DNA from 3 places in the Paenibacillus sp. SAFN-117 genome. Region 3 is predicted to be linked to each of the others. Evidence: riboswitches for the same ligand, from Rfam matches in the RefSeq annotation. Region 3 holds a riboswitch; each other region holds the start of a gene.
The links. A riboswitch is a leader RNA that binds a small molecule or an ion and turns the genes downstream of it on or off. The one in region 3 is predicted to bind cobalamin.
Positions count from the first base shown of each region.

Region 1: it holds a riboswitch for cobalamin, as region 3 does, so the genes downstream of both, nrdI (class Ib ribonucleoside-diphosphate reductase assembly flavoprotein NrdI) here and metE (5-methyltetrahydropteroyltriglutamate--homocysteine S-methyltransferase) in region 3, are expected to answer to the same signal.
Region 2: it holds a riboswitch for cobalamin, as region 3 does, so the genes downstream of both, ACTHRH_RS14115 (ABC transporter substrate-binding protein) here and metE (5-methyltetrahydropteroyltriglutamate--homocysteine S-methyltransferase) in region 3, are expected to answer to the same signal.

Region 1 is NZ_JBQCLK010000002.1:22,616-26,691, forward strand. Features, by position in the region: gene nrdE (class 1b ribonucleoside-diphosphate reductase subunit alpha) at 1-1,663, opposite strand, end outside; gene nrdI (class Ib ribonucleoside-diphosphate reductase assembly flavoprotein NrdI) at 1,596-1,976, opposite strand; cobalamin riboswitch at 2,230-2,427, opposite strand; gene ACTHRH_RS02205 (DUF4261 domain-containing protein) at 2,616-3,647, opposite strand; gene ACTHRH_RS02210 (PsbP-related protein) at 4,024-4,076, shown strand, end outside.
Region 2 is NZ_JBQCLK010000020.1:893-4,968, forward strand. Features, by position in the region: gene ACTHRH_RS14110 (FecCD family ABC transporter permease) at 1-1,024, opposite strand, end outside; gene ACTHRH_RS14115 (ABC transporter substrate-binding protein) at 1,026-2,069, opposite strand; cobalamin riboswitch at 2,420-2,607, opposite strand; gene ACTHRH_RS14120 (hypothetical protein) at 2,765-3,304, opposite strand; gene ACTHRH_RS14125 (aspartyl-phosphate phosphatase Spo0E family protein) at 3,442-3,705, opposite strand; gene ACTHRH_RS14130 (aminotransferase class I/II-fold pyridoxal phosphate-dependent enzyme) at 3,811-4,076, opposite strand, start outside.
Region 3 is NZ_JBQCLK010000011.1:80,068-84,143, reverse strand. Features, by position in the region: gene ACTHRH_RS09350 (sigma-70 family RNA polymerase sigma factor) at 1-431, shown strand, start outside; gene ACTHRH_RS09345 (hypothetical protein) at 674-967, shown strand; gene ACTHRH_RS09340 (thiamine diphosphokinase) at 996-1,658, opposite strand; cobalamin riboswitch at 1,845-2,036, shown strand; gene metE (5-methyltetrahydropteroyltriglutamate--homocysteine S-methyltransferase) at 2,201-4,076, shown strand, end outside.

The sequences.
Region 1 (4,076 bases), on a different contig from region 3:
CTTTCACTTTATCCGTGCGCGGAGAATAATCATTATCCAAGTACCGGTCGAAATAAGCTCCGTTCGCATACTCGCTTTTCTCAAAATCCTTGAACGTTTCCTTCCTTTCCTTGGCAATCAGCATCGACCGCTCCAGGGAATAGAAGTTGAGCATCATGAAGAAGGTGCGTACAAAATCGATCGCTTCCTTCGATTCGTACGGAATTTTGTTCGAGGCCAGAAATCCGTGCAGGTTCATGGCCCCCAAGCCGACGGAATGAAGCTCCCGGTTAGCTTTGGCGACAGAAGGAACGATGGCAATGTTGGTGCGGTCGCTCACCTCGGTCAGCGCATCCATGGCCAGATGAACCGTATCCCTCATCCGCTTGTTCTGCATCACATTCACAATATTCAGCGATCCCAGGTTGCAGGAAATGTCGCGATGGATGTCATCCTCTACCCCGTAATCGTTAATGGTGGATACTTCACTAAGCTGGGCGATTTCGCTGCACAGATTGGAAAACTTCACCCGGCCGATTTTTTTGAGGGCATGATATTCATTGGCGTTATCGACGAACATTATGTATGGGTAGCCGGATTCCATCTGAATTTGCGCAATTTTTATGATGAGGTCTCTGGCGACGATTTTCTTCTTGCGGATATTCGGATTATTGACCAGCTCGTCGTACATTTCCGTAATATCCATATCGTCCAGATGCATTCCGTACTCACGATAAACCGTATGCGGATAGAACAGGTACATGTCTTTATCCTGCTCCACCAATTCGAAAAATTTATTAGGAGCAACGACGCCCAAGGAAAGCGTCTTGATCCGGATTTTCTCATCGCTGTTAATCTTCTTCGTATCCAGAAACTCATGGATATCGGCGTGGAACAGGTTGAGGTAAACGACCCCGCTGCCGTCACGCTGGCCCAATTGGTTCGCATAGGAGAAGGCATCCTCGAACAGCTTCATAACCGGCAGAACTCCGCTTGCTTTGCCGTCCAGCCCTTTAATTTGTTCGTCGGCCGCACGGATCTTGCTTAGATTGAGGCTGACACCGCCGCCGATCTTGCTTAACTGCAGAGCCGAATTGATCGCGAATCCGATCGAGTTCATCGAATCATCCACTTCCAGCAGGAAGCAGCTGACCAGCTCCCCGCGCCGCTTTTTGCCTGCGTTCAGGAACGTGGGCGTAGCCGGCTGATATTCCTGAGAAATCAGCAGATCCGCATATTCCCTCGCCTTTTGCATATCGCCGTTGCCCAGGAACAGCGCTACGACCGCAATCCGGTCTTCATACCGCTCCAGAAACTTGGTCCCGTCATTCGTCTTCATCGCGTAATTGTTGTAAAATTTAAAAGCGCTCATAAAGGACGGAAAGCGGAACTTCCGGGCATACAGCCCCTCATACAAGCTCTTCACTTCGGCAAAGTCGTATTTGTCGAACAGCTCTTTCTCATAATAGTCGTGCTCGATCAAATAATCGATCTTCTCTTTCAGATCATGGAAGAAAACCGTGTTCTGATTCACATAATCGACAAAATAGCTTCGGGCCGCCTCCCGGTCTTTGTCAAACTGGAATTTGCCGTCCTTAAGCACCATAATTTCATTATTAAGCTGTATCCAATTGGAAAGTTGCGTGGACAATTTGATTGACCTCCTGTTTAAATCGCTCGACATCTTTGTTCGTGCCGCTCAGCTCGAATTTCATCAGCAAAGGCACCGAGTACATCTCGGCCACCCGGTCTCCGGCCAAGCCGTAACGGGCTCCCCAGTTCATATTGCCGCTGGAAGCAACCCCTTGCAGCCACCGGCTATTTTCCTCCAGAAATTTCAGGGTCGTCTGCGGAACCTGCCCCACACCCGTAGTATAAGTAATCAGCACATAGGGCTGGTCGACGGTTAACCCTTCCGTAATTTGAACGCATTCCAGCTCCAATTTGTTCACGAACCGTTTCACGTTTCCTGTCTTAGAGTCAAATACGATAAGCATAGCTACCTCCATGGGCATCCACGTTCGGGGTCGTTCCATAGCAATCTACCTATCCACTTTTGAAGTAAAATGTGATAGCAGGATGCCGGCTGGCAGCAATTAACTCCGCCAAGCCCCGGAATTTAGAACTTCCAATGCATTAAAAATGGCCCATCCGCCGGTGGTGGGCCAAAAACGACAGCATGAAAGCTACAGAGCCATAAAATGGGCTCTGCTCCGTGTCGTTTCAACCTCTCATTCCCCGAAGATGCGAAACTTGCAGAGATAGAAGGCAGGTCTACTGGCTTTGTGCTTCATCCTACTTTGAGCCCTTCCCGTATAGACCCGCCCCAAGACGCTGCCTATACAGTGGTATGCTCATTTCATCCGCACTTACAGTTGCGGGGACAGCTCCGGATTCACACCGGATTCCCTATTAAGTCAAATCTGACACCTTCTTCTCTATCTGTTATATTCAGTTAACTCTCTATATCTAGTATCTGTCGTCGAAGATGAACACTAAATATAGTCTCCTAACGTAATATACAATGTTTCTCTGTAACAATCAAGAGGCATTTTGGCATATTTATATTTTCATAGATTTACATAACGGACATCGCCGTTGAGGTAAATAATTCTCCTGCTATTCCAGCCGTCTCTTTAACGGCCATGAAGCTGCCCTCCTGCGGAATAAGGCTCACCCGGGTTGAGGTCGATCACACGCCTTCGCGGTTCATTTAACGAGTGCTGATGCTCGCAGCGCCAACGCTGGCTCTCTGCGGAACCGATCGTTTCCCCGTCTCGAATGATGTCGCCCCTTTCATACAAATAATAGGCGAGATCGACGAGTATGGTGGCTACTTCATTCGGATCAAGACCGGTAAAATGACACTGCAGGTCAGGCACCCCCATCGCGGCAAGACCGCATGTATCGACGAGCATTTCCGGCTGGCCTGTCCCGTCCCCTTCCGCCTTGTATAATCGCACGTTCATAGCCCCGTGCAGCCATTCCCCTTCAGAAATTGCCCGTAAATATTCCTCGGGCTGAACGAGCTTGCCGCTTGTTTTCCAATAGATGGCCTCGCAAGGCGCCGTTTCCAGAAGAGCGCACAGAGCGCTCTGAAACAGTTTCAATCTTTCTTTATAGTTCAGTCCTTCCGCGCAGAAATCGGTCAGCAGCAAGGAATAACGGCAGCCTCCGACCACTTGGCGGGCATCCGGCCAATGCCACGATTGCTGCAGTGCAGCTTCATACAAGGCCGCTTCCGGCGGACGCTCAGAGGGTAAGATACAAGTTTGCGCAGGAACGACTCCATCGCGGTATTGGACCATATAGTTGGAATGATAGAATAAGAGAGGTTCGAAATCTTGCCGCGTCCGCTCGCCGGAATGGGCCTCCGATACGACCGGATCCCGATCCCGCGCACCCTTAGGAGCATGTTCGTCGAGCCTGGCTTCCCCGGTATATTTCTGCATCTTTGCGTATAACCGTTCTTGATTCAGAATTGGCTTGTGCCGGTACAGAAGTTCCACCATCCATACAGGAGCGAAGCCGGGGAATTCCTCTTTGGACTTCACGATCGTCTCCTGCTCCTGCTCCTGCTTCACCGGTGCTTCTGCGGGTTCATGAGCTTCCTCCGTCACTTGCTCTTTGCTTTTGCTCCATTTGCGAAATAGATCTAACCAGCCCATTATCATTAAATTCCTCCTGTCTATCCTGATGTTTTTTCTAACGGACCGTCACCCGACATCCGCTTTGCAGCCTTCTTATTCCTGACGGATACCGTTCCGGAGCCTTATCCATCCCATTGGCAAGGCTATAGCCCGCTCCTTGGTCCGGCCCCGGCTTCAGGGATCGTTTCATGCCCCGAAACTACATATAGCACATCCGCTTGCATTTTGCCATTCATCCGTCTCCACCTCTGCTAAATTATTCATAATCAGGGAGCCGTTAAATAATTTTTCATAACTTTTTTCAAACTTACTGTTTCTTTTTTTTGCAGTTTTAGGTAAAGTATTAAATGTTGTTAATTTATCAATTTATAGAAAGAAGGCTGAGTTAAGTACGATGATGAAGAAAAAATGGAACGTGCTGTTGGCAACTACCGTCCTAACAGCGGG
Region 2 (4,076 bases), on a different contig from region 3:
TCTTATGTTTATGCTTGTTCAGCAGATAAGCAAAGAATGGCGCCCCGATAATGGCGGTTACTACACCGAGCGGGATCTCCCTCGGACTCAGGGCGATTCTAGCTATCGTATCGGCCCACAGCACATAAATACCGCCGACAATGGTCGAGATGGGAATGATGATCCGGTAATCGGGCCCTACGATCAAACGGACCAGATGAGGCACGACCAGTCCGACGAAGCCGATGACTCCCGATACGGATACCGCCGCTGCCGTTACCAAGGTGGAGACTACCAGCACGATCAGCTTGGTCCTTTCCACGTGCACTCCCAGGTGTGCTGCCTGACGTTCGCCCAGGGCCAGCAGATTCAGCGACCGGCTGAAGCCGATCAGAATGACCACAACGACTCCCAAATAAGGCAGCAGCAGCAGGGAATAATCCCAGTTCCGCATCGAGAGGCTGCCCATTAACCAGTATAGGATTTCGTTCACGACCTCTCCGGACAGCGAAACCATGAAGGATACGAATGCCCCGAGAAAAGCCTGCACGACCACCCCGGATAAAATAAGGGTTTCCAGCTGCGATTTCCCCTGGGTGCTGGCCAGCTTGTAAACGATGAACAGGGTCGTCATCCCGGTAGTAAAGGCAACGACCGGAATGGACCATTGGCCGATAAAGGTCTGCAGCCCGAACAGAATGATGAAAGCCGCCCCCACCGAGGCGCCTGAAGCGACTCCAAGCGTATAGGGATCAGCCAACGGATTCCGCAGTACGGCTTGAAAGCCCGCCCCCGCTATGGCTAACGATGCTCCTACCAGGATGGCAAGCACAACTCTCGATAATCGGACCTTCAGAATGATCGATTCATCGGACGGTGACCAGTCGGGCTGGATCGAATCTCCTATGCCCGGGATGGCATGGAACAGAATCCTCCACACATCGCCTATCGGCACTTGGGCCGAGCCGAAGGATAAGCTCAGTGTAACGGAAAGCAGGAGGAGCATAAGGGCTCCTCCTCCATAAGCAAACAGCTTCGCTTTCATCTTATTTCACCAGATCCGGATGAATCGCCTTGGCCGCTTCAAGCAGCGCTTCCGTCAAACGCGGACCTACCCGGCTGATAATATCTTTATCAATCGGATATAGAGCTCCGTTCTTGACCGCATCGATTTGATCCCAACCCGGACGCTTCTTGATTTCTTCGAGAATCGATTCCATTCCTCCGCCTTCGGCATACAGAATGACTTCCGGATTAGCCTGAATGATCTTCTCCGGATCGATCGGGAACCAGCCTTTCTCCCCTGCGGCTATATTCGTTCCGCCGGCAAGCTTGACCAGCTCATCCATGAACTCCCCTTCCCCCACGGTCCAGCCCGGGGAGAACTCCATGTAGACCTTCTTGGCCGGTGCATCCTTGACGGCGTCTACGACTTTCTGCCGGTCGGCCTTCATCTGCTCGGCCACCTTCTTGGCCTCTTCCTGCTTGTTCATGATGAGGCCCATCGTCTCGATTTTTTCGATCACTTCATCCAAAGTTTTAGGTGCGGAGAAATAGACCGGAACATTCATTTCGCGAATTTTATCAATGACCTTTTTGTTGCTGCTTGCAGCGACCACCAAGTCCGGTTCCGTGGCCAGAAGAGCCTCCAGGTTAGTCTCCAAAGAACCGATCTTCGGCTTCGCCGCCGCTTCCTCGGGGTAGTTGCTCCATTGATCCACGCCGACAACCTGATCTCCCGCTCCTATCGCAAACAAGGTTTCCGTCTCGCTCGGGGCCAGAGAAGCAATCCGTTCAGGAGCTTTATCGAATGTCAGTTCCGTCCCCGAAGCATCCGTAACTTTCATCGGATATTCGGTTTGTCCGGCTTTCGCTTTCCCATCGTCAGACTTATCCCCCGAATCAGGCTTCTTATCACCATCCGCCTGATTTTCCTTACCCTTCTCGTCCTGCACTTTAGCCGGATCGCTCATGCCCTTCGGGTCCTGCTGCTTGTCTCCGCAGCCCAGCAGCCCGACAGCCAGCATGGCCATCAGAAGCAGAGCTGTCATTGTCCGCATCATCTGCTTTGCGGTCCGTCCTTGACTCATTGTCTTCCTCTCCTTTTGTCTACAGCGCCTATTCTTTTTTTTGAGAAAGAGCCTGAAACGATGAATGACTTCCCTGTGCCCCCGGGCCGTTCGCCCGGAACCTATGATGCAGCCCTAAGAAGAACATCGTGAAATGACTCACGAAATCTTCTATGACAATCCTTTTAAAGGTCTAACCGCTATATGCAGTAAAATTTGATGAACAGGGACTTGCTTTTTTCTGGCCGCGCTTTAAATGAAAAAAGCCCTCCATCCGTTCGATAGAGGGCATAATGGCGCAGCGATCCAAGGGGATAACAAATGAACCCCATCATCCTGATCAGCCGGTTTCCTTTTCCTCGAAGGATTTCTTCAGCTTCACCTTGCAGGCAGGTCTCCTGACTTATGGGGTTGGTAAATCTCGCCTTCCCGTTGGATTCAACAGTGGCCTAATGAGACTCTCCCATTTTACAGTGGCGGGACCGTGCCGGATTTGCACCGGCTTCCCTTTTAACCCGGACGCGGATGGCGTTCGCGGGACCTGCAGGCATTACATGTCCATTCAATTATTCAAGCTATATTCTCTTAGAAGATTATAGGGGAAGCGCCCCCAAGTTACAAGTCTATTATTATCTACCGTTAACGGATTACAACGATACATGCGATACTGCATGACTTCGCAGAATCTATCAGCTCAAAAACAATTGCGTACTATGCTAGGATTCCATTATTTTCTTCAACACTTCCGCCGCCTTGTCCTTATCCTTGGCCCGAGGGTGGATAAAGGCATACATTTCCGCCCCTTTGTAGCCGACGGATTGCAGCCATTCCGTTTTGCTCACCGGTACTCCGTACAGCTTTTTCTCAAGCTTGCCCTCGTCATTCGGCGCTTCGAGCACCCCTTCGGGATAATCCTCCGGACGGAACAGATCGTCCATACCCGGCAGGCCTCCCTGTTCGGCAAACACCTTGAATTGCTCTTCCGGAAGAACCATGATGTCGTTATCCCCGGCGGCGATTTCGACCATCAGCTTGTTAAGGTCGAAGATCGGACTGGAGAATAGATCCACGGACATGGTTTCCCCTACTTTGTCCTGAACGAAATTCTCCAATGTTTCCGCTACAGAGGAGTCCATTCCCCCCGGCGGCAGAATGAAGATGGTGACATCCGCTCTCTCTCTTCCACAGGCGCTCAGCACCACTACCAAAACTAGCACCGCGATTAGCTTCCATGCTATTCCCAGCTTCGCTTTCAACGTTTCTCCCCCCACTAAAGTCGCATCAAAACTATGATAGCACAGAGTCTGTTCCGAAGAAATCGTTTTAGCGAGATTATACTCTCTCTATGGGGGCGCTTTCTGTCCATTAAGCAGGAAAAAAAGAGCCGGGCTTATCAGCCCTCGGCTCTTATCATTTCCAGATATAAGTTTATTTTCTTATCCAGCAGTCTGCTAATCTCCAATATGGAGGAATTGTTGAAACAAGGTTCTTCCATGTACATCTGCTCCATCTGCATGCGCAAAACCCGAATCTCTTCTTCCAGAACAAGCAGAGCGTTAGATGGCTTGGCGGGTTCGGTCACCCATCTTAAATGCGAATCCTTCTCCCGAAGCAAAAGGTTGTGATACGGAGCCGAATTCAGGTAAGCAGCAGTCATAATCATTCCCCCTTTGGTAGCATGAAGAGAAAGAATAACGCTTTTCTTCTACTTTAAACAATACCATATTTAGGCGCAAAAAGAAATCTGGCCCATGGAAAATTATTACTTCCGCAGCTTCTCATAAAACTTGCCTATCCGATCCAACGCTTCATTCAATTGGCTTACAGACGTGGCGTAAGAGCAGCGAATGAACCCTTCGCCTCCCAATCCGAAAACATTGCCCGGCACAGCAGCCACCCTTGCTTCCCGCAGGAGCCTCTCGGCAAATTCCTCCGAGCTCAGTCCTGTCGATTGGATCGAGGGGAAGGCGTAGAAGGCCCCTTGCGGCTCGTGACAATCCAGACCGATTTCCCGGAAGCCCCGTACTA
Region 3 (4,076 bases):
TTCAACAGGCGGTTGATGAGTTGACTATGAAGCTGGAGCGATCCCCGAACGTAGATGAAATTGCGGAATACTTGGAGCTGACGACGGAGGAGACGATTGAGGTGCTGGCCGGAAGGGAATGCTATAATTACGTTTCGTTGGATACTCCTCTGGCTAACGATGAAGGAAGCGCAACCATCGGTGATTTGATAGGCAGTGATGCGGACGACTTCGGAATGGTCGAGAAAAGGCTGGATCTGAACGAAGCGCTGCTTCTTCTGAAGGAAGAAGAGAAGAAGGTGCTGATGCTCGTCTTTAACGAAGGGCAATCGCAGAGGAGTATCGCCCAGGTGCTGGGAATCTCCCAGATGAGCGTATCCCGCATTCAGAAGAGAGCGATAGAAAAGCTGAAACAATATTTGAACGGACATCAATCATTGGTGGACAAGTAACAAGACACGTCATGGGGGAATGGCGTGTTTTGTGTTTTTTTGCACTGTTGTGGGGATTTACAGAGTTCCCTGCATGCGACTGCAGAGAAAAATGGGTGAAACAGATTCGACGAAATCGATTATAATGGGGATAAGGCTTTCAAGGATCCGATAAATACCGATAAATACTATTCATTCTGTCTATAATAGGAATAAAAATCCGGATCTGGCAAAAGGGCCGGTTAAGAAAGGATGTTGCTTCAATGGGCGTTAAATTCGGCCGAGAGTATGAGGAGATTATTGAAGAATTGACCGGAGCCATGTCCGGTGTAAGAAACTGCAACGAGCTGTTCGAGATGAGCGAAGAGGATTGGCGGGAGATGGACGAGCAGGAGCGGAAGGATTGTATAACGACATTAGCCGATGATATTTTTTATGGCTTGGGCGCGGAGCCGACGATGAGCTTCGGTTCCTGTCAAATTGTCTACGACCGGGACAATCACCTGATCAAAATTGCCGCAGAGGAAAAGGTCGTTCATATTATCCGGTTAATTTAACCGTTTACCGGGATGAGAAAAAGGAAGCCTAGTCTTCCTTGCTGCGGATGACCAGAAGCTTCCCTTCGGTAAGTGTAATGCGACCGGTATCAGCGGTCAGCACATTGCTGATTCCTAACGACTGGCCGGTCTTAAGCTGCGCGTCACACAGCGGGTACAGAAACCCTTCGAGGGTGATGCCTCTTACTTCTTCTGTGAAAGGAATAAGGGAAAGATAGGCGTATTCATTGCGATGGACAATCCATTCATCGTCTATAAGCGTGATTTCGTTATATGCATCCACGATTTTGCAAGGAACGCGGGCTTCCAGCCCTTTGGCCAGCAGTTGAAGGTTGGCCATGGAATGGTCAAGACGGGAACCCATGACGCCGACCAGGACGATTTCTTGCGGGTGAAGAGCCAGCGCTTCGTTGAAAGCCATCTCCGTATCGGTATAATCCTTCATGACCGGATCACATTCTACCCAGCGTTTGCTTGATTCACGGATCCGTCCGATCTCTTCGGGGCGAACGGAATCGAAATCGCCGATCGCCAGATCCGGGCTGTACCCATGCTGTACCAGGAAGGCCGCTCCCCGGTCTGCTCCAATCAGAATGTCTCCGCGTCCAATCTCGCGAAGGGCCCAGTCCCCCAAGCTTCCGCCGCTTACGATAACAACAATTCCGCCTGTCTTAGAAGATATGGCGTTCACAGCGCACCTCCTTCTGACCTTGATTTTCACTGAAACTAACGTATCATACGAAGGAAGACTTGAAAAGTGCCAATAAGGCTGGAGAGAGTGTTCCCGCTTTATTGCAGGCTGGACACCACTTAGAAAGATTAAGCTTGATAATATATACGAGTTGTTGTATGGTTATTACCAAGTCGCATTATTCCAATTGAATAAATGGGAATAGGTGCTTGTAGGCTATGCCTTGCAAGCTTAAAAGGGAATTCGGTGTAAGTCCGAAGCGGTCCCGCCACTGTAACAAGGAAGTCGCAGCAAGAACGCCACTGGTCGACAGACCGGGAAGGCAGCTTGTGATGATGATCTTGAAGCCAGGAGACCTGCCTGTTCCAACAACACTAAATGAAACCTACGGGAGATAGGCGGGTGTTAATTAATGTCCAGTTACCTGACATAGCTGGGACATTTTCGCCATTCATTCTTTTTCATTTAGGCGGGAATGTCCTTTTTTTGTTGCATGGATACGCGTTAGAAGGGATTTGAAAGTGAGAGAGGAGAAGAAGACGATGAATACGGAGAAGAGAAATGGGCTGACCAGCGGAAACCTCGGTTATCCGCGGATTGGCGAAAACAGGGAATGGAAGAAGCAGTTGGAGGCGTATTGGGGAGGCAAGCTGGAACAGGAAGAGCTGCTGGCTTCGATGAAGGAGATCCGTCTTAACCACTTGCGCAAGCAGCGGGAAGCCGGGCTGGATTGGATTCCGGTTGCCGATTTTACTTTATACGACACTATGCTGGATACCGCCGCCATGTTTGGGCTTGTGCCGGACCGGTTCGATTACACGGGGGGCCCCGTTCCGCTGGAAACTTATTTTGCCATGGCACGGGGCAACCGTTCGGCGGCAGCTTGCGAAATGACGAAGTGGTTCACTACAAACTATCATTACATCGTCCCGGAATTCGGCGAGCGCACACCTTCGCTTGTAGATAACCGGATTCTTGCCCTCTATAAGGAAGCGAAGGAAGAGCTGGGCATCGAAGGCCGGCCGGTTCTGATCGGTCCCTATACCTTCCTGAAGCTGTCCAAGGGATATGACCGCACTCGATTCCAGGAGGTTATGCAGAGCCTGCTACCGGCGTATGCCCAGCTTCTGCAGGAGCTGGAGCAGGAAGGAGTGCAGTGGCTGCAGATGGATGAACCGGCCTTGGTTATGTCGGTGACGGACGAGGAAATGCAGGCCGTTCGGGATAGCTACCATTATCTTCATTCGGCGGCGCCCCGGTTGAAGCTTCTGCTGCAAACCTACTTCGATTCCGCCGAGCGTTACTCGGAATTGGTGGCCTTGCCGGTACAGGCGATCGGACTGGATCTGGTATCCGGCCGCACCCGGCATTTGGACGCTCTAGAGCAATATGGATTCCCGGAGGATAAGCTTCTCGCTGCGGGTGTTGTAGATGGCCGGAATATATGGCGCACCGATTTGGATGACCGGCTGCAGCTGCTGGAATCCATCGCCCGCAAGGTGCCTTACGAGCGGATGATCATCCAGCCGTCCTGCAGCCTGATGCATGTGCCGATCAGCCTGGCGGCAGAGACGGCGCTGCCCCCGGAGCTGAGGAATGCGCTGGCCTTCGCCGATGAGAAGCTGGAGGAAATTGCGCTTCTGGCAAAAGCGATATGTCTGGGGGCGGAGCAGGAAGAGGTGAAGACTCGATTGCAAGCGAGCCGTGAGGCTCTGCGGGCATTGAAGGCATCGCCTCTGAGAGCGGCTCGGGCCGGTCAGCCGGCGGAGGCGATTCTTGCAGCGAAGACAAGGACGCCGTTCGCGGAACGCCGGAAGGAGCAGCAGAAGGCTTTTAATCTGCCGCTTCTGCCGACGACTACGATCGGCAGCTTCCCCCAGACGGCGGAGGTTCGCAGGGGAAGACGACTGTGGCGCAAAGGTGAGTGGACGAAGGAGCAGTACGACCGGTTTATCCGTGAACAGATTCGCGAATGGATAGCCATTCAGGAGGAGATTGGCCTGGATGTGCTCGTACACGGGGAGTTCGAACGAACCGATATGGTGGAATTTTTCGGCGAGAAGCTGGCCGGCTTCGCCTTCACCGCCAACGGCTGGGTTCAATCCTACGGCTCGCGCTGTGTGAAGCCCCCGATTATCTGGGGCAATGTCGATTTCGTAGCGCCTATGACGGTGGAAGAGACGGTCTACGCCCAATCTCTAACCTCCAAGCCGGTTAAAGGCATGCTGACGGGGCCGGTGACCGTGTTGAACTGGTCCTTCGTGCGTGACGATATTCCGCGCAAGGAGGTAGCCGAACAACTGGCATTAGCTTTGAGAAGTGAGGTCGAAAGTTTGGAACAGGCCGGTATACGCATGATCCAGGTCGACGAGCCAGCACTCCGCGAAGGGCTGCCGCTTAAGGAAGAAGACCGCGAGG